One region of the Pantoea sp. BRR-3P genome, then DNA from elsewhere that is predicted to be linked to it. Evidence: predicted binding sites of a transcription regulator. Region 1 holds the regulator's gene; each other region holds the start of a gene.

Region 1 (7,499 bases):
TTGAAGTGGTAGATGCCGTAGCGCGAACCGGCAGCTTCAGCGCCGCGGCGCAGGAGTTGCACCGTGTGCCTTCTGCCATCAGCTATACCGTACGCCAACTGGAAACCTGGCTGGCGGTACCGCTCTTTGAGCGCCAGCATCGGGAAGTGGTAATGACACCGGCAGGTGAGCATTTTGTGCGTGAAGGACGATCTGTTATCAAAAAAATGCTCGCCACCCGCAGGCAGTGCCAGCAGCTGGCCAATGGCTGGCGCGGTGAGTTGAGCATCGCCATTGACTGTATTGTAAAACCGCAGCGTACGCGGCAATTAGTGAAGGACTTCTATCGCCATTTCCCGGACATGGAGTTGATCATCAGTTATGAAGTGTTTAATGGCGTCTGGGACGCGTTAGCTGATGGACGCGTTGATGTCGCGATTGGCGCCACTCAGGCAATTCCGGTTGGGGGACGTTTTGCTTTTCAGGATATGGGGGCGCTTAACTGGCGCTGTGTCGTGAGTCCTCATCATCCTTTAGTCAGTAGCGTTGAACTGGATGATGAAACTCTGCGGGCATGGCCTTCGCTGGTGCTAGAAGATACCTCGCGAGCGTTGCCGCGCCGCATGACATGGACGCTCGATAATCAGCGGCGCCTGGTGGTGCCAGAATGGGAAACCGGGCTCGACTGCTTGCAGGCAGGATTGTGCGTTGGGATGGTGCCGGGCCATTTAGCTCGACCGCTGCTGGATAACCACGCGTTGGTGGAGCTGCAATTGCCGCAGGCCTTTCCAGACAGCCCCTGCTGCGTTAGCTGGTCAGAACAGCGCGCGTCGCCGGCGCTGGATTGGCTATTAGCCTATCTCGGGGATGCCGAAACGCTGAACCACGAATGGCTCAGCGAAGTGACACACTAGCGACGATAGTCGCGGAATGGCCCGTCTGCCACGGAGCGGCGCTCAATCAGCGTGGGTTGAACCTCAATGGTTTGTGGCTCTTCACGCTTGCTGGTGATGCGATCGAGCAGCATCTCCAAAGCTTTTTCACCTAATTCGGCTTTAGGCTGATGCACGGTGGTCAGGGCGGGCGTGAAATAACGCGCGTTGCGCACGTTATCATAGCCAATCACTGAGATATCCTGCGGCACGCGCAAACCCATTTCATCTGCTGCGCAAATTGCGCCCATCGCCATAATGTCACCACCGCAGAACACGGCGGTGGGGCGCTGTTTCTGATTAAGGATTTGCTGCATCGCCTGATAACCCGATTCCGGTTCAAAGTCGCCCTGAACGATCCATTCCGGGCGCACAGTGATGCCCGCTTCATTCATCGCCTGAAGGAAACCGGCATGGCGTCCGCCGCCGGTATTGCGCTCCAATTGCCCCGGAATTGCGCCAATGTCGCGGTGACCACGTTCAATCAGATATCGCCCAGCGAGATAGCCACCCTGGAATGCATTATCCTGCACGGTATCGGTAAAATCGCCGCGCGAAGCGCCCCAATCCATAACAACCATCGGGATATTGCGATTTTCTTCAAGCATTTGCAGCAAATCATCGGGGTATTCTGAACACATCACGAGCAATCCATCGACACGCTTCTGCGCCATCATGGAGAGATAAGCGCGCTGCTTTTGTAAGTCGTTATGCGCGTTACCCAGAATCAACGTATAGCCGCGATCGAAGCAGTGATTTTCTACCGCTTCAATAATTTCGGCAAAATAGGGCGCTTCACTGGAGGTCGCCAGCAGGCCCAACGTTTTGGTGTGATTGACTTTCAGGCTACGCGCCACGGCGCTTGGCGAGTAGTGCAATGCTTTGATCGCTTCCCATACGGCGTTACGCGTCTCTTCTGCTACGAAACGCGTTTTGTTGATGACATGCGAAACCGTGGTGGTCGAAACACCCGCGCGTTTTGCCACATCTTTAATTGTTGCCATGAAAATGGTACTCCTGGGCTTATCGCAACTTACTGATAAGTATATTGTTAAACGTTTGCGTCTGCTAATGCTTTTATCGCCCAAAATAAGGGGCAAAACGGTGTGGTTTAGCAGACAAAATCACTTTATCGCGCTGTAAACACAGCCTGCACAAAATGTGTTGCGCAACGAAAGGCGGCGATTCTAGCAAGCCCGGGCGGATAACACGAGATTTTTGCCCATCGCTGTGCGAAAATCGCTTTAACCCTAAGAAATGTGTGACTAAGGAGGAGTAATGAGTACGGATTTGAAGCTGGCGCTAATGACAACCGTTGGTGCTCTGTTAATGATTATTGCCTTTAGCTTTACTGCAATCATGCATTAATAAAAAAAGCCGGAGCAGCTCAATGCAGCGTCCGGCTTTTTTCTGCGCGTTGCGCAACAACTAACGAATGGTTTTCGGCGTCATCATACGACGCGCCCCAACATAGTGTTTCTGCCAGTAATCCTCACCCAACGCGCTAATCTGAATATCTTTGCCGGTACGCGGCGACTGAATGAATTTGCCATTTCCGAGATACACGCCAACATGATCGGCAGTACCACGATTATTGATGCGGAAGAACACCAAATCACCTTTTTCCAGCATTTCACGCTTAATTGGTGCAGCATCGCGCAGGTGATACATCTCATTGGCGGTGCGCGGGAACTTGAACTTCACCAAATCTTTATAGGCGTACCACACCAGGCCGCTGCAGTCGAAGCCGGTATGCGGGGAGGTGCCGCCCCATTGATAAGGTTTGCCGAGCTGGCCCATTAATTTTGTCATCGCAGTTTCACGCGCCTTTTGATAACGCTGGCGATGCGCCTTGCTCATTTTGATGCCGGTGAGCGGCAATGCTTCATCATCAACGTCGACGTCTGCGGCTTTTTTTATCTGTCGTTGATGACCATATTTCTTCGTCGTGGGTTTTAGCAGGGATTTTTTGCGGCTGGTTTTAGTCAGTGCGATTTCTGGCTTTGCCTGTTTTTTAATTTTGAGTTTTTGGACGGCAGGCAGCCGCGATTTTTTCGTAGTGGTTTTCACCGGACGTCGTTTGCGGCGCTCGTCTTCACGTGCGCTCTTTTTCTCTGCTTTTTGCGAGCTGGCATTAACCGGCGCATGCGGAGACGCAGAGGCCACGTTAAAGAACAGTTGGGCAAAAGCCAGTATGAAAAGCGTAATCAGTAAACGCATAATCCGGTTTTAGGTTCAGCAGGCTGGAAACAAACAGACTGCGGCAGAGTGAGAGTAATCTGATCAAACGATCAGCGCCGAGGCAATTCTAATCCACTTTTTTTGCAAAAGGTAAGGCCTTTTTCCATTAAACTGTTACCAGATTGATTCTGTCGCAAAAATGAACTAATTCAGCTGGTTAACGCAGCGAAACTATTGCTAATTATTAATTTAGTCATGCCTAATAATGATATGAAAATGTTATTTGTGGCGGCCCAACTTAACAAACATGGCGATTACCCGACGCTAACGTAAAATCCCGTTTTCAGTACGGGAGCGAAATCGCTACAATAAACAAACACGAAGTGAAGCTTTAAGGAAGGCAATAATGAGTACTGTTGAAAAAATTCAGCGTCAGATCGCAGAAAACCCGATCCTGCTGTACATGAAAGGTTCGCCAAAGCTGCCAAGCTGCGGTTTCTCGGCGCAAGCCGTGCAGGCGCTTTCTGCGTGTGGTGAGCGTTTCGCCTACGTGGACATTCTGCAGAACCCGGATATCCGCGCTGAAATGCCTAAGTACGCTAACTGGCCAACCTTCCCGCAATTGTGGGTAGATGGTGAACTGGTTGGCGGCTGCGACATTATCGTTGAGATGTTCCAGCGCGGCGAACTTCAGCCCCTGCTGAAAGAAACCGCAGAGAAGTATAAAGAAGCGGAATAATGAAGGAGGCCGACAACGATGTCGGCCTTTTCTTTTACTCTTCGGACGATGCGTCTTCCTTCGGCGCTTCATCAAAAGCCAGCGGCCAGCCGCCAAGGCGCTTCCAGCGGTTCACCAGTTCGCAGAACAGCGTTGCGGTTTGCTCGGTGTCATACAGTGCCGAGTGCGCCTGAGTGCTATCAAAATCCATTCCTGCCGCTTTACAGGCTTTCGCCAACACCGTTTGCCCGAACACTAAACCGCTTAACGCGGCCGTATCAAAAGTGGCAAAAGGGTGAAAGGGATTGCGCTTCAGGCTGGCACGCTCGGCGGCTGCCATCACGAAGTTGAGATCGAAAGTGGCGTTATGCGCCACGATAATGGCGCGATTGCAGCCGCTGTCTTTTGTGCCTTTGCGCACCATTTTGAAAATGGCATGCAGGGCTTCGTATTCACTTACGGCGCCGCGCAGCGGATTAGTGGGATCGATACCGGTAAACGCCAGCGCCGCTGGATTAAGAATGGCGCCTTCAAACGGTTCCACGTGGAAATGCAGCGTTTCATCACGATGCAACCAGCCATCTTCATCCATCTTGAGCGTGGTGGCCGCAATTTCCAGCAGCGCATCGGTTTGCGCGTTAAAACCGGCCGTTTCGACGTCGATCACTACAGGATAAAAACCGCGGAAGCGTTGGTGGAGAGCGTTTAAAGCGTTCGATTCAGACATCAGGATCTCATGGCAATAAATAGGGCAGCGCGCATTATGGCAAAAATCGCAGGAGGGTGCAGCAGGAGAGGGAAGTCAGCCCGCAAATAAGCAGGCTGACAAGCAACATTAGTTGCCGAGGCCGTGACCGGCATGTTTGTTTTCAATCAGCTCGATTTTATAACCGTCTGGATCTTCAACAAACGCAATAATGGTGGAGCCGCCTTTTACCGGGCCCGCTTCACGCGTCACGTTGCCGCCAGCGCTGCGGATACGCTCGCAGGTGTCAGCCACGTTATCCACGCCCAGCGCGATATGACCGTAAGCATTGCCGAGGTCGTATTTATCCACGCCCCAGTTGTAAGTAAGCTCAATCACCGCGCCTTCACTCTCTTCGGTGTAGCCAACAAACGCAAGGGTGTATTTGTACTCGGTGTTTTCGCTCTGACGCAGCACGCGCATGCCTAGCACACGGGTGTAGAAATCGATTGAACGTTGCAAATCGCCAACGCGTAACATGGTGTGAAGTAAACGCATAACATCCTCTTTTTTAAAACGTCATCAGTGAATGACAAGACAACTTAGTATACACACTGATGAAACAACGCTGCCGCCTATCCACAGCGGCAGCCATTACTTACAGCGTTGGATAATCGGTATACCCTTCTGCTCCGCCGCCGTAGAAGCTTTCTGGACGCTGCGGGTTGAGTGGGGCATCTTGCTGCAGACGCGCCACCAGATCCGGGTTAGCGATAAAGTCGCGACCAAAGGCCACGGCATCAATCAGGCCGCGCGCGATCAGATCGTCGGCTTTTTCGACGGTATAAGCGCCAGCGCCGATGATCACGCCAGGGAACAGCGCACGCACTTTCTCGCGGAAGGCATCGCTGTAAGGCTGGCCACCCGCCCAGTCTGGCTCGGAGAGATGCAGATACGCCAGGCCACGTTTGCCCAGTTCCGCGATATACCACAGTGCGGCTTTCTCTTCTTCCGGGCCATTTTCCAGGTTCTGGAAGGCGCCGATAGGCGAAATACGGATGCCGATGCGATCGGCCGACCAGTTGGCAATCGCCGCATCCACCACTTCCAGTGCGAAACGGCCACGTTTCTCGATGGAACCGCCGTATTCATCGTTGCGCTGGTTTGAGTCTGGCGCGAGGAACTGATGCATCAGATAACCGTGTGCAGAGTGCAGTTCTAGCAGGTCAAAGTCCGCTTCGCGTGCATTTGCCGCCGCCTGGCCAAAATCTTTCACAATCTGCTGAATTTCAGCTACCGACAGTTCGCGTGGCAGCGACGTATCCTCACGATAAACGCTGCCATCGGCGGCACGCAAAGAGGTGCGGGTGCCTGCGGCCAGCGCGGTTGGTGCCACCGGCGCTTTACCTTCTGGCTGCACGCTGTTGTGAGAAATACGGCCGGTATGCCACAGCTGTACGGCGCTGTGACCGTGCGCAGCGTGGATACCTTCATTAATTAATTTCCAGGCGGCGATTTGCGGCTCAGTGTGCAGACCCGGCGCACCGGCATAGCCTTTCGCCTGGAAAGAGATCTGGGTTGCTTCGGTGATGATCAAACCGGCACTGGCACGCTGCTGATAATATTCAGCCATCAGCGGCGTGGGGATATCGCCCGGTTCAATACTGCGCAGGCGCGTCAGCGGGGCCATGAAAATGCGGTTTGGTACGGTAATCGCGCCCACTTTCAGTGGGGAGAACAACTGCTTACTCGCCATAATGACTCCTCTGGGAAGACCGGTCGTCTAGTAACTGCGGTTTTTTAAAAATCAGCGACTTATCAGCCACTGTTCGATAGTTTCAAGAGCCAGGCTAATGGGGCCAGGCTCGCGGGAAATCTTGCTTTGTAAGCTGGCACCCAGCCAAAGTAAGTAACAACGCTGTGCCAGCTGCTGCGGCGTTTGGTTAAAAGGCAACGGCTGCTCAGCCGCTACCTCGGTTAAGCAGCGCGTGTAGGCGGCAATAATCGCATTAGCGCCATGCTGCAATGCATCACGCATCGGCTCGGAGAGATCGCACACCTCTGCGGACAATTTCACGCCCAGGCAACCCACAATATGGCCCTGCTCGATAAACAGCGTTTCGGCATAACGAAAATGCTGTAACAGACGCTCAGTCGGCGTAAGACCCGGCTGGTTTAATTGCTGTTCAATCTGCTGTAAAAAGTTGGCGAAGTAGCGTTCAAGCAACGCCACGCCGAACGCTTCTTTTGAGCGGAAATAGTGATAGAACGAGCCCTTGGTGACGTCTGCCAGCGCCAGCATCTCGATCAACCCCATGCCGGTAAAACCGCGCTGCAAACAAACCTGCTCGCCAGTAGCGAGCAGATGTTCACGGGTGTCGATGCGTTGCGATGTCTTATTCATGGCACGCAGGTTATTAGACCAGTCAGTCTAATGCAACTGTCCGGCTCAGCTTTGGCACGATCTGATCATATCCAGCTGCGGCTGGTACGCCTGTGTTTGCACGTTAAACATGGCAAGCACCGTATGGAAGAGATTGTCCTGCGAGACTTTCGCGTCCGCTGCTTGCTGGCGCAAACAGGATGCGTTGATGTGCAAGGCGGCGGCATAGCCGGGTGACATCCACAGCAGCAGAGGGATGTGCGTTTGCTGGGTTGGGGCAAAAAGATAGGGCGCACCGTGCAAATACATGCCGCGTTCGCCGAGTGATTCGCCATGGTCAGAGAGATAAATCAGCGCCACATTAAAGCGGTCGCTTAGCCCTTTCAGTTTATCGATGGTGCGGCTGACCATATCGTCGGTGTAGAGCAGCGAATTGTCGTACGTATTGACCAGCGCCTGATGGTCGCAATCCTGGATTTGGTTGCTGTCACAGGTTGGTGTAAACCGGCGGAACTGCGCGGGGTAACGCTGATAATAGGCTGGACCGTGGCTGCCCATCTGATGCAGCACAATCATCCCGTCGTTGTGTAAGCCAGCAATATAGTTATCAAGGCGGTGCAG
Region 2 (7,499 bases), 1.8 Mb from region 1:
GAAGTTCAGGCTCGCGCTGAGCTGGAAGCCTCGCGCCGCAAAATGCAGGCGTGGCGCAGTACTAAAAACAAAATTGCCCTGACGCTGTCGCTGTTGACCATGGCTTTCGGCCTGTTTTGGCTGGTGTGGATTCTGTTCACTACCGTGACGCGCGGCGTCGATGGTTTAAGCTGGTCGCTGTTTACCGAATCAACTCCGCCACCGAATACAGCAGGCGGTGGCTTAGCCAATGCCTTAGTCGGCAGCGGCTTACTGATTTTCTGGTCGACGATCATCGGAACGCCACTTGGCATCATGGCCGGAATTTACCTGGCGGAATATGGGCGTAAACATTGGCTGGCGGAAGTGATTCGCTTCATCAACGATATTCTGCTGTCTGCGCCGTCGATTGTGGTCGGCCTGTTTGTTTACACCATTGTGGTGTCGCAGATGCAGCATTTCTCCGGCTGGGCGGGCGTGGTGGCGCTGGCGCTGCTGCAGATCCCGATTGTGATTCGTACCTCCGAGAACATGCTGCGTCTGGTGCCGGACAGCATGCGTGAAGCGGCTTATGCGCTCGGTACGCCGAAATGGAAGATGATCTCAGCTATCACGCTGAAAGCCTCCGTTTCCGGCATCATCACCGGTGTGCTGCTGGCCGTGGCGCGTATCGCCGGTGAAACCGCTCCGCTGCTGTTCACTGCGCTGTCGAACCAGTTCTGGAGTACCGACATGATGCAGCCGATCGCTAACCTGCCGGTCACCATCTTTAAATTCGCCATGAGCCCGTTTGCCGAATGGCAAAGCCTGGCGTGGGCGGGTGTGCTGATTATTACGCTGTGCGTGCTGCTGCTGAACATTGTGGCGCGCGTGATTTTCGCCAAGGGCAAACACTAATTTCCCGGCGCGGCTTCGGCGGCGCTGCTTATGAGAGACGAGAATGAGTAACGTGACTTCATCAGCCGGTAAAATTCAGGTCCGTAATCTGAACTTCTATTACGGTAAGTTTCACGCGCTGAAAAACATCAACCTGGATATCACTAAAAACCAGGTCACCGCGTTTATCGGCCCATCAGGCTGCGGTAAATCCACGCTGCTGCGTACCTTCAACAAAATGTACTCGCTCTATCCCGAGCAGCGTGCAGAAGGTGACATCCTGCTGGATGGCGATAACATTTTGGCATCTAATCAGGATATCGCCCTGCTGCGCGCGCGCGTTGGCATGGTATTCCAGAAGCCAACGCCGTTCCCGATGTCGATTTACGATAACATCGCCTTCGGTGTACGCCTGTTTGAAAAGCTGTCGCGTGCCGATATGGACGAGCGCGTGCAGTGGGCGCTAACCAAAGCCGCGCTGTGGAATGAAACCAAAGACAAGCTGCATCAGAGCGGTTACAGTCTTTCCGGCGGTCAGCAGCAGCGTCTGTGCATCGCGCGTGGCATCGCCATTCGCCCGGAAGTTTTGTTGCTGGATGAGCCATGTTCCGCGCTGGATCCGATCTCAACCGGTCGTATCGAAGAGCTGATCACCGAGCTGAAGCAGGATTACACGGTGGTAATCGTGACGCATAACATGCAGCAGGCCGCACGTTGTTCTGATCACACCGCTTTCATGTATCTGGGTGAGCTGATTGAGTTCAGCGATACCGATACGTTGTTCACTAAGCCCGCACAGAAGCAAACCGAAGATTACATCACCGGTCGCTACGGCTGATTCAGGAGACGCACATGGATAATTTAAATCTGAACAAACACATCTCCGGTCAGTTTAATGCGGAGCTTGAGCACATTCGCACTCAGGTGATGATCATGGGGGGCATGGTAGAGAAGCAGCTTACCGATGCCATTACCGCGATGCATAACCAGGATGGCGAGTTGGCGCGTCACGTGATTGACGGCGACCAGAAGGTCAACATGATGGAAGTGGAGATTGATGAAGCCTGCGTGCGCATCATCGCCAAACGTCAGCCTACCGCCAGCGATTTGCGCCTGGTGATGGCGATCATCAAGACCATTTCAGAGCTGGAACGCATTGGTGACGTGGCGGAGAAAATCAGCCGCACCGCGCTGGAGAAGTTTGGTCAACAGCATCTGCCGCTGCTGGTTAGCCTTGAAGCGCTGGGCCATCACACCGTGCAGATGCTGCATGACGTGCTGGATGCGTTTGCGCGCATGGATCTTAACGAAGCCATCAAAATCTACCGCGAAGATAAGAAGGTGGATAAAGAGTATGAAGGCATCGTGCGTCAGCTGATGACCTATATGATGGAGGATCCGCGCACCATTCCCAGCGTATTGACCGCGATGTTCTGCGCGCGCGCCATCGAGCGTATCGGCGACCGCTGCCAGAATATTTGTGAAATTATCTTCTATTTCGTAAAAGGTCAGGATTTCCGCCATGTGGGCGGCGACAAGCTGGATGAACTGCTGTCGGGCGATGACGGTAGCAATAAACCCTCTTGATTGAGACTTTGGCGGCCCGTTGCCACTGTGACTAACGGGCCGCTTTCTTGATTTCTGCCTGGTCTCCGCGTTGCCCTCTCTTTTATACTTGGCACACTTTTTTCTGCAAGGTGCTGCTGCATGTCCTCCTCACTACAAAAAAAACGCGCTATTACACCGGCGAAAGCCATGGTGGCTGCCATTAGCGGCTACGCCATGGACGGATTTGACCTTCTGATCCTCGGCTTTATGCTGCCCGCCATCAGCGTTTCGCTGGCGCTCGATCCGTCTCAGGCGGGTTCTCTGGTGACATGGACGCTGATTGGTGCGGTGATTGGCGGCATCGTGTTTGGCCATCTCAGCGATCGCTATGGCCGCATCCGTATTCTCACCGTCACTATTTTGGTGTTCTCGGTGTTCACTGGACTGTGCGCTGTCGCACAGGGCTACTGGGATTTGCTGGCGTACCGCACCCTGGCGGGCGTGGGATTAGGCGGCGAGTTCGGCATTGGGATGGCGCTGATTGCGGAAGCCTGGCCAAAAGAGAAGCGCAACCGCGCCTCGGCGTGGGTCGGCATTGGCTGGCAGCTTGGTGTGCTGCTGGCGGCCTTTATTACGCCGCCATTGCTGAGTGTCATTGGCTGGCGCGGCATGTTCCTCGTTGGTTTACTGCCCGCGCTGGTCTCATTTGTGATTCGCCGCAGCATGGGTGAGCCGGAAGAATTTACCCGTCACGTTGAGAAAACCCCGCAGCTGTCGTTTACCGCGCGGCTTAAACTGCTGTTCGCCGATAGCAATACCAGCAAAGCCAGTCTGGGAATTCTTATTCTCTGTTCGGTGCAGAATTTCGGTTACTACGGTTTGATGATCTGGATGCCGAGCTATCTGTCGTCTAACTTTGGCTTCAGCCTGACAAAATCCGGCTTGTGGACGGCGGTAACGGTAGTCGGCATGACATTTGGCATCTGGCTGTTCGGCGTGCTGGCCGATCGCTTCGCGCGCTGGAAAATCTTCCTGTTGTACCAGTTCGGTGCGGTGGTGATGGTGGTGGTGTATGCACAGCTGCGCGATCCAACGGTAATGCTGTTTACTGGCGCGCTGATGGGGATGTTTGTCAACGGTATGATTGGCGGCTACGGCGCGCTGATTTCTGATACCTTCCCGCCGCAGGCGCGTGCTACGGCGCAGAACGTGTTGTTTAACCTTGGGCGTGGCGTGGGCGGGTTTGGTCCGCTGGTGATTGGATTACTGGCCACCAACATCTCCTTCACCGCCGCAATCACCCTACTGGCGTTGATTTATTTGCTGGATATCGCCGCCACGCTGTTCCTGCTGCCGAAAAAGCAGAGCAACGAAGATTCGCTGGGGGCGATTGGCTGATTTTTGTGGTCGCCATGAATGGCGACCCTATCATTGAATGGAGCACGAACGTAGGGTCGGCATTGATGCCGACCTGGCTGAACACCGCACCTATCCCACCAAATCCCAGCCGCGTGCGCGCCACAACTCCGGCAGCTGCGCCATATCATCAAAGCGCGTCACCAGCGGATGATCTAATTCTGGATTATGTGCGTCAGCGCAGTAGTAAAACACTGGAATCCCGGCCGCGATGCCTGCGCGTGCGCCGGCTTCGGAATCGTCCACCAGAATGCACTTCTCAATCGGCACCTGCATCTGCTCGGCGGCGTGATACATCAGCTCGGGATCGGGCTTCCAGTGGTTGATGTCATAGCCGCTGTATAGCTTGCCATCCAGATAGGGCAGCATGCCGGTTAATCCCAGGGAGTGTTGCATCTTCTTCACCGTGCCGTTTGAAACCACGCACATTGGCACTTTTACGCGCTCCACCAGCGCTTTGGCACCGGCAATCGGCTTTAAATCGAGATCGAACAGCCGCGCCACCTCGGCGCGATAGGCAGTTTCCACCTCTTCGAGCGGTAACTCAACCTGATGTTCTGCCGCGACGTCACGGATGATGTCGTAGAGCTTCACCCCTTTATACTGCTCAAACATCTGTTGCAGTGAGAGCTCAATACCGTAGCGGGCAAAGGTGTTGACGTAAGATTGCGTACAGATTACTTCGCTGTCGACCAGCGTGCCGTCGCAATCAAAAAAAATACATTCCACCGACATCGCGCATCATCCTTTTGTTAAACAATAAGCTGACACTCTAGCGCACTGAGCGCAGAAAGCGACCCTGAGCAACCGGTTGCGAAAAATCAGTGTTTTGCCACGCTAAACTCTATACGATACGCGGCGATTAATTTTTTATCGGAACAGTGAAATGAATAACCAGGGGCTTTTGCAGCGCATCTTCAAGCTGCAGGAACACGGCACAACCGTGCGTACAGAAGTGATTGCCGGTTGCACCACTTTCCTGACGATGGTCTACATCGTCTTCGTTAACCCGCAAATTCTGGGTGTGGCAGGCATGGATACCCAGGCCGTGTTTGTCACCACCTGCTTAATTGCCGCGTTCGGCAGCATCTTAATGGGGCTGGTGGCGAATCTGCCGGTAGCGCTGGCACCGGCGATGGGCTTGAACGCCTTTTTCGCCTTCGTGGTGGTGGGCGCGATGGGCTACTCATGGCAGGTTGGCATGGGCGCGATCTTCTGGGGAGCCTTGGGCTTGCTGATCCTCACGCTGCTGCGCGTGCGCTACTGGATGATTGCCAACATTCCGCTGAGCCTGCGCGTGGGGATTACCGCCGGTATCGGCCTGTTTATCGCCATGATGGGGCTGAAAAATGCCGGCATCATCGTGCCTAACGCCGATACCATCGTGGCCGTTGGCAACCTGACGTCGCACAGCGTACTGCTGGGCGCGCTTGGGTTCTTCATCATCGCTATTCTGGCCTCACGTAATATCCATGCGGCGGTGCTGGTCTCGATCGTGGTGACTACCGCACTGGGCCTGATCATTGGCGACGTAAAATTCAGCGGTGTGTTCGCCGCTCCGCCCGCCATCACTTCGGTGGTTGGTCAGGTGGATATCAAAGGTGCATTCAACATCGGCATGGCCGGCGTGATCTTCTCCTTTATGTTGGTGAATCTGTTCGACTCTTCCGGCACGCTGATTGGCGTGACCGATAAAGCCGGACTGACCGACGAGAAAGGCACGTTCCCGCGCATGAAGCAGGCGCTGTACGTTGATAGCATCAGCTCTGTGACCGGTTCGCTGGTGGGGACCTCTTCAGTTACCGCTTACATTGAAAGCTCGTCCGGCGTGGCGATCGGCGGGCGTACCGGCTTGATGGCGGTGATTACCGGGATTCTGTTCCTGCTGGTGATGTTCCTGTCACCGCTGGCAGCGATGGTGCCATCCTATGCGGCGGCGGGCGCGCTGATTTATGTTGGCGTGTTAATGACGGCGTCGCTTTCCCGCGTACAGTGGGACGATCTCACTGAAGCGGTTCCGGCGTTTGTCACCGCGGCGATGATGCCATTTAGCTTCTCGATCACCGAAGGCATTGCGCTGGGCTTTATCTCGTACTGCGTGATGAAGTTGGGAACGGGTCGCTGGCGTGAAATCAGTCCATGCGTGGTGGTGGTGGCGCTGCTGTTTGTGCTGAAAATCGTCTTCATTGACGCTCATTAAGTGAAAAAGGCCGCTTAAGCGGCCTTTTTTGTCAGGGATGTCCTATCTCCTGCGGCGCGACCAAACTGGTCAGGCGTAAGGTGCGCGGCCCCATATTGGGTTTGCTCATCTCGACGTCGCGCAGCGCTTGCCACTGCTGCGCGCCATCAATTTCCCACAGCCGTAAACGTTCTGTGCCTGGAGATAGTGCACACGACCATACCAGCGTCGGTTCAGCATCACATACCGCCTGAATATCGGGAAACACGGTGGAACGCAGTCGTCCGGCTGCGGGATGCAAACGCAGTGAATCAATACCGCTATTCGTTTCGCCAGTGAGTTTGAGAATGCTTTGCCGCAGCGTCCAGATTTGCGTCAGCGCTTCCATAAAATCCTGCTGCGCGTTGATCCAGGCTTTCTCGCCAGAGGAGAGATCCTGCGTCAGCATATCCTGAGTTTGGCGACTGTGCGCACGCACAATCTCCATGTCCAGTCCGGCACGACCGCCTTCTTCGGCCAGCAGCACGCCGATAGTGTTGCCAGCATAGGAAATACTAAAATCGGGCAGATTCGCATCGGCAAAACGGGGACGACCACTGCTGGTGGTAATTAATGCAGGTAATTCACGAATACCATAAACGCGCAGCATCAGCTGCCCCAGCAGTTCGCGCGCGGCGAGAAAGCGTCCGCGGCGCTTGTCAGCGAAGCGTTGGGCGCTATGAATCACTTCCTGTGGCACCCGCATATTCTCTGAAGAAAAGGGCGGATGACCGATCCAACGAACAAAATGACTAGCCATCTGTCGCTCCGTGAAAATGGTCGAATAATCATCAGTGCTATTGTAAGAATTTTCTCATGGGTTTGCATCCGCCTTAAGGTGGAATAGGCGATATTTCAGATAAGGCTGAAGCCGCACGGCAATCCCATTTTGTCACTTTGCATAGAACGCTTTTGCACATTCATGTCTGATCGGGTGCCGATTGGCGCGATGTGGTGTAGGATTTGGGCAGTAAAAAGGCACATCGAAGTGCGCTAACTATTCACCCTCAGGCCAATCGTGCACATCGCTGAATCATGCACGTCGGAGTTTTTTATGTCAGTTACCGCTATTTCTTCTCGCCAGGAATCGATCTCTCTTGATGAGTTTCGTCACGGCATGCGCCGCCTAACGGCAGGCGTTTCTCTGGTTACCACCGAATTTCAGGGCGAAAAGCTGGGGCTAATTGCCACGTCGGTGAGTTCGCTGGCGGCTGAGCCACCGAGCTTGCTGGTGTGCGTGAATCGCAGCGCATCCAGTCATGATGCGTTTATCAAGGCCGGTCATTTTGCCGTTAACGTACTGCGTGAGCAGCATGACGATTTATGCGCTCAGTTCAGCCAATCATCGCGTCGCGAAGAGCGTTTTCAAAACGGCGCCTGGCAGACGCTGAATACCGGCGCGCCAGTGTTGGCGGATGCGCTGGTGAGCTTTGATTGCCAGCTGGAGAAAGTGGTGGAGTGG
Region 3 (7,499 bases), 1.2 Mb from region 1:
GGCTGCATTGCCCGGGCGTGAATAACTCAAGGATGACATTGTTGTGTTTTTAGACAAAAAAAAGCCGACTCTCTGGCCGGCTGGTTGCTTTATTTGGTTCCGAAAATCTTGTCCCCGGCATCGCCGAGTCCCGGGATGATGTATCCCTTTTCGTTCAATCCCTGATCGACAGATGCGGTGTACAGCTCCACATCCGGATGCGCTTTTTCTAAAGCCGCAATGCCTTCCGGCGCGGCCACTAGCACCAGCACTTTAATGCTGGTACAACCGGCTTTCTTCAGCAGGTCGATAGTCGCAATCATGGAACCACCGGTTGCCAGCATCGGATCGACCACCAGCGCCAGGCGCTCTTCAATATTCGATACCAGCTTCTGGAAGTACGGTACTGGCTCCAGCGTCTCTTCATCACGATAGACGCCAACCACGCTGATACGCGCGCTCGGTACGTGCTCGAGCACCCCTTCCATCATGCCCAGGCCCGCACGCAGAATCGGAACGACGGTGATTTTTTTACCTTTGATCTGATCGATTTCGACCGGACCGTTCCAGCCTTCGATAGTTACGCGCTCGGTTTCCAGATCGGCTGTGGCTTCATAGGTCAGCAGGCTGCCCACTTCCGAGGCCAGCTCGCGGAAACGCTTGGTGCTGATATCATGCTCACGCATCAGGCCCAGTTTATGTTTGACCAGCGGGTGTTTGACTTCCACGATCTTCATGATTGTTCTCCCGGAATTGAGTTGAGCTAAAAAAAAATCGCCGGATTATACCGCCTTTTCGCCGCCGCGCCACTTGTCATCGGTCAATGGCTTGCCTTAATCAGCTCAAGAGTAAGGATTGGCGAAAATCTGACGCTGTGCAAAGGCAGCGTGAGATGGGACTCGCAAACGTTTGCCTGCGCTGTTAGAATTGCCGCGCTTAATTTTTGCCACCAACCGCAACTCGCGTGGGGATTCCGCAGTGACCGACAAAACCTCTCTCAGCTACAAAGACGCCGGTGTCGATATCGATGCTGGTAACGATCTGGTTGACCGTATTAAAGGCGTAGTGAAAAAAACCCGCCGCCCGGAAGTCATGGGTGGATTGGGCGGATTCGGTGCGCTCTGTGCGCTGCCGCAAAAGTACCGCGAGCCGGTGCTGGTCTCCGGAACTGATGGCGTCGGCACCAAGCTGCGTCTGGCGATGGATCTCAAACGCCACGATAGCATCGGCATCGATCTGGTTGCGATGTGTGTCAACGACCTGATCGTGCAAGGTGCAGAGCCGCTGTTCTTCCTCGATTATTACGCGACCGGCAAGCTGGATGTAGAAACCGCGTCATCGGTCATCACCGGCATCGCCGAAGGCTGCTTGCAGTCGGGCTGTGCGCTGGTGGGCGGCGAAACCGCTGAAATGCCAGGCATGTATCACGGCGAAGATTACGACGTGGCCGGTTTCTGCGTTGGCGTGGTGGAAAAATCAGAAATCATTGACGGTTCGAAAGTGCAGGACGGCGACGTGCTGATTGCGCTGGGTTCCAGCGGCCCGCATTCGAACGGTTACTCGCTGGTGCGCAAAATTCTGGAAGTCAGCCAGACCGATCCAGAAACCAAGCAGCTGGACGGCAAATCACTGGCCGATCACCTGCTGGCACCTACCCGCATTTACGTGAAAAACATCCTTAGCCTGATTGAACAGGTTGATGTGCATGCGATTTCACATCTGACCGGCGGCGGCTTCTGGGAAAATATCCCACGCGTGTTGCCAGACAACACCCAAGCCGTGCTGGAAGAGAGCAGCTGGCAGTGGCCGTCAGTATTTACCTGGATGCAGCAGGCCGGCAACGTCAGCCGTCACGAAATGTACCGCACCTTTAACTGCGGCGTGGGCATGGTGATTGCGCTGAGCCCAGCGGATGCGGATAAAGCGGTACAGCTAATGACCGACGCTGGCGAAAAAGCGTGGAAAATTGGTGTGATTAAAGCCTCTGATGCTGAAGAGCGTGTGGTTATTAACCCATGAAAAAACTGGTTGTGCTGATCTCCGGCAACGGAAGCAATCTTCAGTCCATCCTCGACGCCTGCGCAAGCGGGCGGATTAACGGCAGCGTTGCTGCCGTTTTCAGTAATAAAGCCAGCGCCTATGGTTTGACGCGCGCGCGGGAAGCCCATGTTCCCAGCCACGCGTTAGCCGCCAGCGAGTTTGCCGACCGTGATGCTTTTGATCGCCAGCTGATGCAGGAGATTGATGCTTACGCGCCCGATCTGGTGGTGCTCGCCGGCTATATGCGTATCCTCAGTCCGACCTTCGTCGCGCACTATCACGATCGTTTGGTGAATATCCATCCGTCGCTATTGCCGAAGTATCCGGGTTTGCATACTCATCGTCAGGCGCTGGAAAACGGCGACGAGGAGCATGGCACCTCGGTGCATTTTGTGACTGACGAGCTGGATGGCGGACCGATCGTTTTGCAGGCGCGCGTACCGGTGTTTGCGGGCGATAGCGAAGACGACATCAGCGCGCGCGTGCAGCATCAGGAACACGCGATTTATCCACTGGTCATCAGCTGGTTTGTTGATGGGCGTTTGCAGATGCGTGCGGGTAAAGCGTGGTTGGATGGTGAACCATTGCCGCCCGAAGGCTACGCCCACGACTGATTTCTCTGGTGCGCATAAATGCGCACCCTACGATGTAGGGTCGCCATTCATGGCGACCGTCATTAACCAAACCTTCCCGTAATGTAATCTTCGGTGCGTCGCGCTTTTGGCGAGGTAAAGATGCGATCGGTTTCATCAAATTCCACCAGCTGACCGTTATGCATAAACGCGGTGTAATCCGACACCCGCGCCGCCTGCTGCATGTTGTGCGTCACCAGCACCAGCGTGAAATGCTGCTTCAGCGTGGTCATCAGCTCTTCGATCACCAGAGTTGAAATCGGATCGAGCGCCGACGTCGGCTCATCCAGCAGCAACACCTCGGGTTCAATCGCAATGGCGCGCGCAATCACTAAACGCTGCTGCTGACCGGTCGAGAGCGTTAACGCATTCTGTCCCAGCTGATCCTTCACTTCGCTCCACAGCGCCGCCGCGCGCAGCGCACGTTCGCAGGCTTCATTCAGCACGCGTCGATCGCGCACGCCTTGCAAGCGCAGGCCGTACACCACGTTTTCGTAGATCGATTTCGGGAACGGATTCGGCCGCTGGAACACCATGCCAATGCGGCGACGCAGGGCGGGCAGATCCTGATTCGCCTGCATCACGGCGTAACGATCGAGCAAAATTTCGCCCTCAATGCGACAGCGATCAATCACATCATTCATACGATTAAAACAGCGCAGCAGCGTGGATTTGCCACAGCCGGAAGGACCAATCAGCGCCGTGATACAGTTTTTGGGGATCTGCAGATCAATATTATTTAACGCCTGGCGCTCGCCGTACCACAGCGATAGCTGATTAACGGTAAGAGCAATGTCGTGATCGCGCGTCATCAGAAAACCTTTTTAGTGCGTCATGAGCCGGTAACGCTCACGCAGCCGATGACGCAGCGCCTTGGCCAGCAGATTGAGCGACAGAATGATCACCACCAGCAGCAATGCAGTGGCGTAAACCAGCGGTCGATCAGCGTCAAGATTTGGGCTTTGAAACGCCAAATCGTAGATCTGAAAACCGAGGTGCATGAATTTGCGATCGAGGTGCAGATAGGGGAATACCGCATCCACCGGCAGCTCTGGCACCATTTTCACCACGCCCACCAGCATCAGCGGCGCGGTTTCTCCGGCTGCGCGCGCCACGGCCAGAATCAGGCCGGTCAGCATTGCCGGTACCGCCAGCGGCAGCACCACGCGCCACAGCGTTTCCGCCTGGGTTGCACCCAGCGCCAGCGATCCCTGACGCAGATTATCCGGGATACGCGACAATCCTTCTTCGGTCGCGACGATAACCACTGGCAGCGTCAGCAGCGCCAGCGTTAGCGCGGCCCACAGTAAACCTGGCGTGCCAAAGGTGGGATTAGGTAACGCGCTGGCGAAGAACAGCTGATCAATCGTGCCGCCGATTAGCCAGACAAAGAAGCCGAGACCAAACACGCCGTAAACAATGGATGGCACGCCCGCCAGGTTAACCACCGCGATGCGCACCAGGCGCGTCAATGCGTTGCGCCCGGCATACTCATGCAACCAAAGCGCGGCAATAACGCCAAGCGGCATCACAATTATCGACATCAGCAGCACCATCAGCACGGTACCGAAGATCGCCGGAAACGCGCCACTTTCGCCGCCGCCGGAGGTCGGTGAATCGCTGACAAATTGCCAAATCTGACTGAAAAAGTGCAGCATTTTGTTGGTTAATGTCATGGCATTCGGGTACCACGCATCAACAACCTGCGCCAGCGGAAGGGTATGATCAACGCCCTGTACATCACGCAGCACCAGCGTATCGCGCTGACTTTCCTGCTGCAGATGCGTTAACTGCTGCGCCAGCGCGTTAAAGCGGCGCTGTAACGCTGTGCGATTAGCATCAAACTCGGACTGCACTTCGAGGTTGAAAGTGCCGTTGCGCTGCTGCTCATCGGCCTGCTGTTGCAGGCTCTCCAGCTGCGCGTTAAGACGCGCCATATCAATGCGGCGAATTTGGCTCGCCTGGCGCAGTTGCTCATGCACCTGCTGCAAACGCTGATGCAGCAAGGCATCGCGGCTGCGTGCGGTCATCACTTCATTATCCTGACGCAGCTCCACCAGCCAGCCGTACGCATTGCCGCCATTACGGCGCTGCAGCACTATCACATCAGCAGGTCGACGGGTTTTCGCTGCGCCCTGGCTATACAGCACGCGAAAATCCGGCGCAGCAAAATCGCGGTTGCCGGTTTTCACCACGTAACGCCACTGCGCGCCCTGCTGCTGTTTTTGCAGCGTTTCACCCAGCACCATCACCGCGCTGCCTTCCGGCGGCTGGAACTGATATTGATCGACTGGTTGTGGCCAGAAGGCGCGTACGCCCTGCCAACCCAGGAGACCAATCAGCAAGGTAAACGCCAGTAGACACACCGCGACAGCCCCGGCCGTCAGCCAGCGCCAGCGATCGTTCTGTTGCATCGCTTTCATCCCTGGCCCTCATGCTGGCTGTAACGTTGGCGCAGGCGCTGACGAATCAATTCGGCAATGGTGTTGATCACTAAAGTGAAGATCAGCAGAAGCAAGGCACTGAGGAAAAGAATGCGGTAATGCGCGCTGCCGGCCGCCGCTTCGGGCATTTCAATGGCGATATTGGCGGAGAGCGCACGCAGGCCAGTAAACAGGCCACCTTCGCTCACTGGCGTATTACCGGTGGCCATCAGCACAATCATCGTCTCGCCGACGGCTCGGCCAAAACCAATCATTAAGGCGGCAAAGATACCCGCCGAGGCGCCCGGCAGCACGACGCGCGTCAGGGTTTGCCACGGCGTGGCGCCCAGCGCCAGCGAACCCTGCCCCAGCGCACCCGGTACGCTGAATAACGCATCTTCAGATAAGGTGAATATTAGCGGCACCAGCGCAAAACCCATCGCCAGCGCGGCTACCAGCAGGTTGCGCTGTTCGTAATGCGCTAAGCGTTCACCCATTTCCGGCCAAAACAGCGTTGGCAGCCACAGCGTGAGTAACGTCATGACGAACAGCACCGGCAGCAGCAGAATCACTTCAAAACCCGGACGTCGCCAACTTGCAGGCAAACGCGGACTGAGCACGCCGCATAATAATAACGTGGCGGCGAGTACCAGCGGCAGCAGCAAAACGCCGACCAGCGCGGTGCTGATATGCGGCGCCAGCCAGACGCCGGCGATTAAACCAATCACCACGCTCGGCAGTGCCCCCATCATTTCAATGCCAGGTTTCACCCAACGGCGTAAAGCGGGCGACATGAACCACGCGGTATACATTGCCGCGGCCAACGCCAGCGGCGTAGCAAACAGCAGCGCCAGGCTGGCGGCTTTCAGCGTGCCCAGCACCAGCGGCATCAGGCTGAACTTGGCCTGATAGCTATCTCCCGCCGCCGTGGATTGCCATACCCAGTCGGGCTGCGGATAGTTTTCATACCAGATCTTTTGCCATAGGTTGCGCCAGGTGAAGTCTGGCCACGGATTATCCAGCGCAAACTGTTGCCATTGCCCGGCTCGCTCAATGATTAAGCCATCACCACGCGGCGAGAACGCCAGCGCCTGAATGCCCGGTGCCAGCTGACGCGTTAATATCGCGCCCAGCTGCTTGCTGGCGAACAGCTGAATGTTGCCCTGTGCGTCATAAGTGGCAAAGACACGACGCTGCGCTTCAGGCGCAACGCCGAGCGCATTCTGGCTGCCGTTGAAAGTATGAATCGCCTGCAGGCGCGGCCCTTTATCACCCGCAATCGCAAACCATTGTTGCACGCCACGCGCATCCTGAATCAGCAAGCTACGACCGCCCGCCAGCATATGCAGGCTCTGCGGCGGCAGATTAAGGGTTTGGGTTTCGCGCAGCTGCGCAGCCTGCGCGGTGATTTGCCAAACGCGCAGCAAACGTCCGCTGCTGGCGTACAGCAGCGTGCCATCTGGCGATAGCAGCAGATGCTCAGCCTGCTGCTGCGGCAAAAGAATCTGTTGTACTGGTTTTTGATTTTCCAGCGTTAACAGAGTGATGCCCGCGGCGGTTTGCGCGGCGATAAGCCAGCGATTATCGCTGAGCGACGTCAACGCCATGTTGCTGACCGGCCCCTGAGGGAGATGCAGCGGCCGATCGCCAAGTGGGAAACGCCATTCGCCGCTGTCGTTGTTGATAACCGGTTGCATTAACAGCAGTTCGCCCTGCATATTGAGCAGCACGCTGCGGTTATCGCTGCTGGTGACCGCCGCATTAGGCGTGCCATTAAGTGCCAGCGCCGGTCCGGCCGGCTGGCCATCAAGCGGAATAAAACGTGCTTCGTTGCGGCTAATGCGCCAGCCCAGATGGCCATCGCTGCCCATCGCCAGCGTCGGGGCTTTATCCCAGAGCTGGATGTTGGTGGTGGCGTGCATGCCCGGCGCGCTGAACAACGGCACTACCACCCAGATCAACCAAAAGAATAGCAGCAGCATCAGCAGCAAAATTCCCACGCCACAGGCAGTGACTACGCGGCGCACAAAAGTATCAGTGGCGCGTCGACGACGGTCGCTAAAGTGGACAGGAATACGATTTATGCTCATGCAGGCCAGGTTACCGGTGGAAACAAGTCGCTATGTTGCCCGTAGCTGATTGATAAGACAACCTTTGACGTTGGACAAGCCTGCCATACTCTCGCCATAATGGTGACGGACACTGAGCGGTACCGCATTTTTGCGCTTTTTCCGCCGGACATTCCGTCCAGCATCAGCATCTCGGAGTCAGAATGGGTCAGGATAAGCTGTATATAGAAAAAGAATTAAGCTGGTTAAGCTTTAATGAACGCGTATTGCAGGAAGCCTCGGACAAAAGTAATCCGCTGATTGAGCGGATGCGCTTCTTGGGAATCTATTCCAATAACCTTGAAGAGTTCTACAAA
Region 4 (7,499 bases), 1.8 Mb from region 1:
TGCTGGCAGTCACGCAGCAGCTGTCGATCAGCTTTGGTGTGGCAGTTAGCGCCGCGGTGCTGCGTTTTTATCAGGATTTCGAGACGACCACCGTGCAGCAATTCCACGCCACCTTCCTAACGATGGGCGTTGTCACCGTGTTGTCGGCCTTTACCTTTATGATGTTGCGTCCAGGCGATGGCCGAAATCTCATCGCCAACCGCGAGAAAAAGAAGAAAGCCGCTTAAACCGAACCACGTTCTACCAGCTCCGGCGTCAGCACCAGCGTTTGCTGACTGGCGTCGGGATCGCTCATGCGATGTATCAAGGTATCAATCGCCAGTTCGCCGAGCTCATCTTTCGGTTGATGGACGGTGCTGAGCGGCGGCGTCAGGTAACGTGCCAGCTCGATGTTGTCATAGCCCATCACCGCAATATCCTGCGGCACACGCAATCCAGCCTGAAACAAGGCGTGATAGACGCCAACGGCCATCGCATCGTTGCTGGTAAAGACCGCTTCAGGCAACGAATCCAAAGTCAGTAATTGATTCATGGCGTTGAAACCGCCCTGAAACTCGAAATCACCATCAACGACATAGCCCGGCGGTACCAACAACCCGCTATTAGCCATCGCTTTATGGAAACCCTCAAGACGCAAACGCGCCGGGGTTTTATCCTGAGGACCCGCAATACACGCGATGCGCGTATAGCCGCGATCGATCAGATGCTGGGTAGCCAGTTCGCCGCCGAGCAGGGCGTTATCCTGAATGATGTCACCCCGTCCTTCAAACGGTGCCCAGTCCATCATCACCATCGGCACCGACGGATAACGATTGAGGATCTCCGCTGAAGGCAGATGCGTTTCGGTACACATCATTAGCAAACCATCGACACGCTTTTGCATCAGCGTTTCGAGGCTGCGGTTCATGCGTTCTTCATCACCTTCGGTATTGCACAGAATCAGGCTATAGCCGCGTTCGTAACAGCTGTTTTCCACGCCGCGCACCACTTCGGAGTAAAACGGGTTGCTGCTGGCGGTCAGCAACATGCCAATGGTGCGCGTTTGCTTAATCTTTAGGCTGCGCGCCAGCGCGGACGGCGCATAGTTGAGTTCGCGAATCGCCTGATCGACCTTTTCCCGCACCTGTTCGCTAACAAAGCGATTGTTATTGATGACGTGCGAAACGGTGGAGGTCGAGACGCCCGCCAGGCGAGCGACATCTTTCATGGTAGCCAAGCGCTTAACCCTGTTGTTGCAGGAAGGCGTCGATCTCAGTGCGCCACGGCACTGAGGGCTGCGCGCCTGGACGCGTCACCGCAATCGCCGCGGCGGCATGGGCGAAACGCACGGCATCATGCATCGCCACACCTTCCAGACGCGCGGTGATAAACGCACCGTTAAAGGTATCGCCCGCAGCGATGGTATCGATGGCCTGCACGTTGAAGCCCGGAATACGCACGCCGTTTCCTTGTTCACTCAGCCACACGCCGCGACGGCCTAACGTGATTAACACGGTAGCAATACCTTTGGCATGCAATGCCTGCGCGGCACGCGCTGCGTCTTCATCGTTCTTTACCGCGATGCCGGTGAGAATTTCTGCTTCGGTTTCATTTGGCGTGATGATGTCGATCAATCCGAGCAGCTCATTAGAAAGCTGTGTAGCCGGCGCGGGATTGAGAATGACCTGGGTATGCTGCTCTCGGGCAATTTTCGCCGCCGCCAGTACGCTTTCCAGCGGTGATTCCAGCTGCATCAGTAACGCATCGGCATCGGCAATTACCTGCTGATGGTGTGCAACGCGAGCCGGCGTCAGCGCTGCATTGGCGCCGGAATAAATGCCGATATTATTTTCGCCTTCGCCATTCACGAAGATCATCGCCACACCGGTGGCTTCATCCGCAACGATTTCGACCGGCGCAGTATCAATGCGATCCTGCTGCAGCTGCTGACGAATGCGTGCGCCAATATCATCGGCACCGACGCAGGCAATAAAGGCAATGTCAGCACCGGCACGGCCAGCGGCCACCGCCTGATTGGCCCCTTTGCCGCCAAAGGCAATTTGATACTGTTTCCCGATCACCGTTTCGCCCGGACGTGGAAAGTGGGTGAGGTTAAGGATGTGATCGGCATTAATGCTGCCGAGAACGGCCAGTTTTGCGCGTTTGCTCATTGGGATTCATCCAGAAAGATGCGCCACCGGGAAGGTGGCGCGTTGCCCTGCTTTTCTTTACTTATTATTTAGTCACCAGCTTCAGGTCAACCGGGTTCACCGACTGCACCTTCTCGCCTTTCAGTACTTTATCGGCGGTCTGCACGCCAATCACGCCAATTTTGTCTGGCATCTGTGCCACAGTAGCGGTCAGTTTACCCGATTCTACCGCTTTCACGCCGTCAGCAGTGCCATCGAAGCCCACCACCAGCACGTCGGTTTTACCGGCCGTTTGCAGCGCACGCAGCGCGCCCAGCGCCATTTCGTCATTCTGTGCGAACACCGCCTGCACATCCGGATGGCCCTGCAGCAGGTTCTGCATGACGTTCAAACCTTTAGTACGGTCAAAGTCAGCAGGCTGGCTCGCCAGGATGTTGAATTTGTGCGCATCTGCCGCTTGTTTAAAGCCTTCGCCACGCTCGCGCGCCGCAGACGTACCGGCAATGCCCTGCAGTTCAATGATTTTCGCGCCATCGCCCAGCTTTTTAGCGATGAAGTCACCGGCCATTTTGCCGCCGAAACGGTTGTCAGAAGCAACGTGGCTCACCACGGTACCTTGCGCAGCAACACGGTCCAGAGTGATCACCGGAATGTTCGCCTGGTTCGCCATTTTCACCGCGTTGCCTACCGCATCAGAATCGGTTGGGTTGATCAGCAGCAGCTTGGTGCCGCGTACGGTCAGATCCTGCACGTTCGCCAGCTCTTTCGCCGGGTTGTTCTGCGAATCCAGCACGACAAGGTTATAACCCAGTTGATCAGCTTCTTTCTGTGCGCCATCTTTCAGTGACACAAAGAACGGATTATTCAGGGTTGAAACCACCAGAGCAATGGTGTCCTTGGCCATTGCGCCAGCACTGAGGGTGGCGCCAAGAATGACGGCCAATGCAGTTAACTTTTTCATTTTTAAATCCTGTGTGAAGGTCAGAGTTATTTACTGCTTTTGTTATCCACCAGCACCGCTAGCAGAATGACGACGGCTTTAACAATCATTTGGTAGTAAGACGATACGCCCATCAGATTCAGGCCGTTATTCAGGAAGCCGAGGATCAGCGCACCAATCAGCGTGCCCATGATGCGGCCTTTACCGCCCGCCAGGCTGGTGCCGCCCAGCACCACCGCGGCAATGGCATCCAGTTCATAACCGGTACCCGCCGTGGGTTGTGCGGAAGAGAGGCGTGCCACTTCGATGGTGCCTGCCAATGCCGCCAGCAGGCCGCACAGCGAATAGACGATGATTTTGACGCGGTTAACGCTGATACCGGATAAGCGTGTAGCCGCTTCGTTACCGCCCAGCGCGTAGATGTAACGTCCGAGGCGCGTGTGATGCAGCATGTACCACGCGAGTGCAAATACCACTGCCATCAGCCAAACCGGCGTTGGGATGCCCAGCGGGCGGCCAATACCGAACCAGCCGAACAGATCGGCGTTATCGTTGAAACCGGTATTGATTGGGCTGCCGTTGGTATAAACCATAGTGACGCCGCGCAGCAGCAGCATCATCACCAGCGTGGCGATAAAAGCCTGCACCTTGCCGCGTGCGACTATTACACCGGTAAGAGCGCCAATTGCCGCGCCGAGCGCCAGCGAAGCCGCTACGGCGACCAGCGCATTCACTTCTAATCCGACAATTGATGCCGCTACCGCGCCCGTCAGCGCCAGCAGCGATCCCACCGACAAATCAATGCCTGAAGTCAGAATCACCAGCGTCATCCCCACCGCCATGATGGCGTTGACCGACGTCTGCTGCAGAATGTTGAACATATTCGGCAGCGTAAAGAAATTTGGGCTCTGGCTGGCGACCACGGCGATCAGCACGATCAACGCAATCAGGGATTTCTGCTCCAGCAGCCAGGCTTTGCTGAACCAGCGGCGGCTGGCGGGTAGGGTTTGGGTGCTCATACAACTAACTCCTCGCTGTGTTGCTTACCGACTGCCGCTGCCATCAGGGATTCCTGGGTAGCCTGCTCGCGGGAAAATTCGCCACTCAGATGGCCTTCATGCATCACCACGATGCGATCGCTCATACCCAACACTTCCGGCATTTCTGACGACACCAAAATGATGCTCAGCCCTTCGGCTTTAAACTGGTTAATTAACTGATAGATCTCTTTTTTCGCCCCAACGTCGACGCCGCGTGTTGGCTCATCAAGAATCAGCACATCGGGGCGTGTCATCAGACCTCGCGCAATCGCTACTTTCTGCTGATTACCACCGGACAGCAGCCCAATCGGCTGCTCCATGGAGGGGGTTTTAACGTTGAACAGGCGGATAAAATCGCCCACCGCCAGCTGCTCATCGCTGTGCCGGAGATTGCCCGCGCCGGTACTGAAATAGCGCAGCGCGGTCAGCGACATGTTCTCTTTCACCGACATGCCGAGCACCAGGCCATCGCGCTTGCGGTCTTCGGAGATATAGACGATGCCGTTCGCTAAGCCATCCTGCGGTGAGCGGGTCACGATCTCACGTCCATTCAGCGTGACTTTGCCTTTGCTGCGTGGCAGCGCGCCGTACAGCACTTTCATCAGTTCAGTGCGGCCCGCGCCCATCAGGCCAGACACGCCAAGGATTTCCCCTTTACGCAGCGTAAAGCTGACGTTATCAACGCCCGGCCCGCTCAGGTTTTCGACTTTTAAACGGATCTCGCCAGGTTGTTGATCAATGCGTGGATATTGATCTTCCAGTTTGCGCCCCACCATCATCTCGATCAGGCTCTCTTCGCTGAGATCGCTGACCGCGCGCTCGGCAATAAACTGCCCGTCGCGGAACACGGTGACGTCATCGCAAATCTCGAAGATCTCTTTCATGCGGTGCGAGATATAGACAATGCCGCAGCCCTGCGCTTTTAGTTCGTTGATCACGCGGAACAGCGACAGCGTTTCGGTATCGGTGAGCGCATCGGTCGGTTCATCCATAATGATGACTTTTGACTCGAAGCTAAGCACTTTCGCGATCTCAACCATCTGCTGATCGCCAATCGACAAATCGCCCACCAGCTTGTGGCTGCTGAAGCGCAGATTAAGGCGTTGTAACAGTCCATCCGCTGCGGCATACATCTTTTTCCATTCGATGCGGCCAAAGCGGTTAACAAATTCACGACCAAGGAAAATATTTTCGGCGACGGTCAGCTGCGGAATCAGGTTCAGTTCCTGATGGATAATACCAATGCCCGCTTCCTGCGAAGCTTTCGGGCCAGAGAACGCCACATCCTTACCCAGCCACTGCATGGAGCCGGCGTCCATGCTGTAAATGCCGGTCAGCACTTTCATCATGGTAGATTTACCGGCACCGTTTTCGCCCACCAGCGCCATCACGCGGCCAGGATAGACGGCAAGCGAGGCGCCATTCAGCGCTTTCACGCCAGGAAACGATTTTTCAATCCCTTTGAGTTGCAATAACGGTTGCATAACGGCCTCAGAAGGTCACGCCAGCGCTCAGGATGACATTCGCATACGGAGAACACTCTCCGCTGCGAATGACCGCCTGACTGCGCTGTGTCTGTTGTTTGAATTGTTCATGGCTGGTGTAACGGATGGTGATGACATTCCCCTGGTGCCGTTGCAAGGCTTCGAGCACGGCGAGCAGTGCGCTGTGGAGCGGCGGATTATGCTGTTTAATCTCCTCCGCCATCAGGGCGCTTTCGACCTGCATCTCCTGCGTGATAACGTCGACCACCTGTAAAAATTCGGGCGTACCCGGCGTTAATGCCAGATCGATGCGCTGTGGACCGGCCGGAATCGGCAAGCCTGCATCTGCAATCGTCAGCGTATCGGTGTGCCCCAGGCGGGCAATCACATGAGAGACTTCAGCGTTTAACAAGCGACCTTTTTTCATTTCTTCCACTCCACAGCGAAACGTTTCGCTGATCGGGAGTGTATAAAATGCGCGCGGCAACTCAATGACGACATCACGGAAATGTGATCGCCATCGAAACGTTTCGCTTGTGCCAGCGGGAATTTGAGTTTGGTGGGATGGCGGAGCCGCTTACACGGCCCCGGGGAGGAAATTATGGCAATTTACGTACCTGTTTCACGTCCAGTTCGATCGCGTTGAAATCCTTATCCAGTTCACCGGTCAGCTCCACCTGATCCTTCGGTGTGATGGTCAAACCGTTCCAGCGTTTATGATCGATTTCGACCTTCATGGTGCCAGTAGCATCGCGGAACTGATAATCCTCATCACCAATTTGCTTCTCCAGCGTACCGCGTACGGTAATCCAGCTATCGTCTTTCATCTCTTCGGCCTGTTTTACCGTGACGATGCTAGTGTTATCGGCTTTGAAACCACCAGACTTGACCTGTGCCGTTGGTGCAGTGGGATCCACAAAACCCCCTTGCTGCGCAGCAAGAACCGGCGTAGCAGCCAGCGCGACAATCGCGAATAAAGCAGCAGATTTTTTCATTTCTCACCTCGTTTCCATGAATGTGTTGGTTTACATGCGCTATTTCACCATAAGGTTCTTAACAGGATCTTAAGAGAACGCTTTGCGCGTACATTCCTGAAAAATAGCCTATTTGCCGCGATTTTCGCTGTACAAGAAAGAATGTGCTTCGTATAACTCCGCTTAACAGAAGGAGAAGTTATGCGCATTTTATTGATAGAAGATGACGCCCTGATTGGCGACGGTTTGAAGGTTGGCCTCACCAAACTCGGCTTCAGCGTCGACTGGTTTATCTCGGGGGAAAGCGGATTTCAGGCCCTAACCGCCGCGCCCTGGGATGCGGTAGTGCTGGATCTGTCGCTGCCGGAACGCGATGGTTTAGACATCCTGCGTCAATGGCGCCAGCAAGGACACGATGTGCCGGTGCTGATTCTCACGGCGCGCGATGCGCTCGATCAGCGCGTGCAAGGATTGCAGCTCGGCGCCGACGATTACCTGTGCAAGCCGTTTGCGCTAACAGAAGTAGCCGCACGTTTGCAGGCGCTGATCCGTCGTCGTCATGGACAGCTGCAGCCAGAGCTTAAACACGGCAAGGTTACCCTGGCACCCGACAGCCACAGCGTAATGTGCGATGGCGAAGCCGTCAGCCTGAAGAGTCGGGAACTGGCGCTGTTGGAGCTCTTTCTGCGCAATCCAGGCCGCGTGCTAACGCGCAGCCAGCTGGAAGAAAAACTGTATAGCTGGGATGAAGATGTCTCCAGCAATGCGGTGGAAGTCCATATTCATCATCTGCGTAAAAAACTCGGCAGCCAGTTTATTCGTACCGTGCATGGCGTGGGCTATACGCTGGGAGCGGTGGAATGAGTCTGTTCCTGCGCCTCGCCATCGGCTTTGTCGTGCTGATCCTCTTGTGCGGCGGACTTGCCGGCCTC

Evidence for each region. The regulator PurR, encoded in region 1, represses purine synthesis genes. The targets are predictions, from matches to a motif close to CANGCAAACGTTTGCNTG.
Region 2: a site for PurR is predicted at 4,620-4,637, ahead of AAGR08_RS18635 (NCS2 family permease). Genes of this name have one in related genera too.
Region 3: a site for PurR is predicted at 878-895, ahead of purM (phosphoribosylformylglycinamidine cyclo-ligase). Genes of this name have one in related genera too.
Region 4: a site for PurR is predicted at 6,034-6,051, ahead of rbsD (D-ribose pyranase). Genes of this name have one in related genera too.

Annotation. Positions count from the first base shown of each region.
Region 1 covers NZ_CP155066.1:2,224,885-2,232,383, reverse strand. The annotation lists gene punR (DNA-binding transcriptional activator PunR) at 1-893, shown strand, start outside; gene purR (HTH-type transcriptional repressor PurR) at 890-1,915, opposite strand; gene AAGR08_RS10290 (YnhF family membrane protein) at 2,190-2,279, shown strand; gene AAGR08_RS10285 (C40 family peptidase) at 2,340-3,131, opposite strand; gene AAGR08_RS10280 (Grx4 family monothiol glutaredoxin) at 3,496-3,831, shown strand; gene rnt (ribonuclease T) at 3,866-4,537, opposite strand; gene gloA (lactoylglutathione lyase) at 4,646-5,053, opposite strand; gene AAGR08_RS10265 (alkene reductase) at 5,154-6,251, opposite strand; gene AAGR08_RS10260 (TetR/AcrR family transcriptional regulator) at 6,303-6,899, opposite strand; gene eptA (phosphoethanolamine transferase EptA) at 6,945-7,499, opposite strand, start outside.
Region 2 covers NZ_CP155066.1:4,035,159-4,042,657, reverse strand. The annotation lists gene pstA (phosphate ABC transporter permease PstA) at 1-876, shown strand, start outside; gene pstB (phosphate ABC transporter ATP-binding protein PstB) at 920-1,693, shown strand; gene phoU (phosphate signaling complex protein PhoU) at 1,708-2,442, shown strand; gene AAGR08_RS18645 (MFS transporter) at 2,563-3,801, shown strand; gene yieH (6-phosphogluconate phosphatase) at 3,892-4,554, opposite strand; gene AAGR08_RS18635 (NCS2 family permease) at 4,706-6,019, shown strand; gene AAGR08_RS18630 (4'-phosphopantetheinyl transferase superfamily protein) at 6,051-6,797, opposite strand; gene AAGR08_RS18625 (flavin reductase family protein) at 7,092-7,499, shown strand, end outside.
Region 3 covers NZ_CP155066.1:975,544-983,042, reverse strand. The annotation lists gene upp (uracil phosphoribosyltransferase) at 90-716, opposite strand; gene purM (phosphoribosylformylglycinamidine cyclo-ligase) at 958-1,998, shown strand; gene purN (phosphoribosylglycinamide formyltransferase) at 1,995-2,633, shown strand; gene pstB (phosphate ABC transporter ATP-binding protein PstB) at 2,696-3,463, opposite strand; gene pstA (phosphate ABC transporter permease PstA) at 3,476-5,074, opposite strand; gene AAGR08_RS04440 (ABC transporter permease subunit) at 5,071-7,164, opposite strand; gene ppk1 (polyphosphate kinase 1) at 7,347-7,499, shown strand, end outside.
Region 4 covers NZ_CP155066.1:4,068,888-4,076,386, reverse strand. The annotation lists gene mdtD (multidrug transporter subunit MdtD) at 1-227, shown strand, start outside; gene rbsR (ribose operon transcriptional repressor RbsR) at 224-1,207, opposite strand; gene rbsK (ribokinase) at 1,221-2,150, opposite strand; gene rbsB (ribose ABC transporter substrate-binding protein RbsB) at 2,215-3,090, opposite strand; gene rbsC (ribose ABC transporter permease) at 3,117-4,088, opposite strand; gene rbsA (ribose ABC transporter ATP-binding protein RbsA) at 4,085-5,593, opposite strand; gene rbsD (D-ribose pyranase) at 5,601-6,020, opposite strand; gene AAGR08_RS18780 (YgiW/YdeI family stress tolerance OB fold protein) at 6,193-6,588, opposite strand; gene qseB (quorum sensing response regulator transcription factor QseB) at 6,769-7,431, shown strand; gene qseC (quorum sensing histidine kinase QseC) at 7,428-7,499, shown strand, end outside.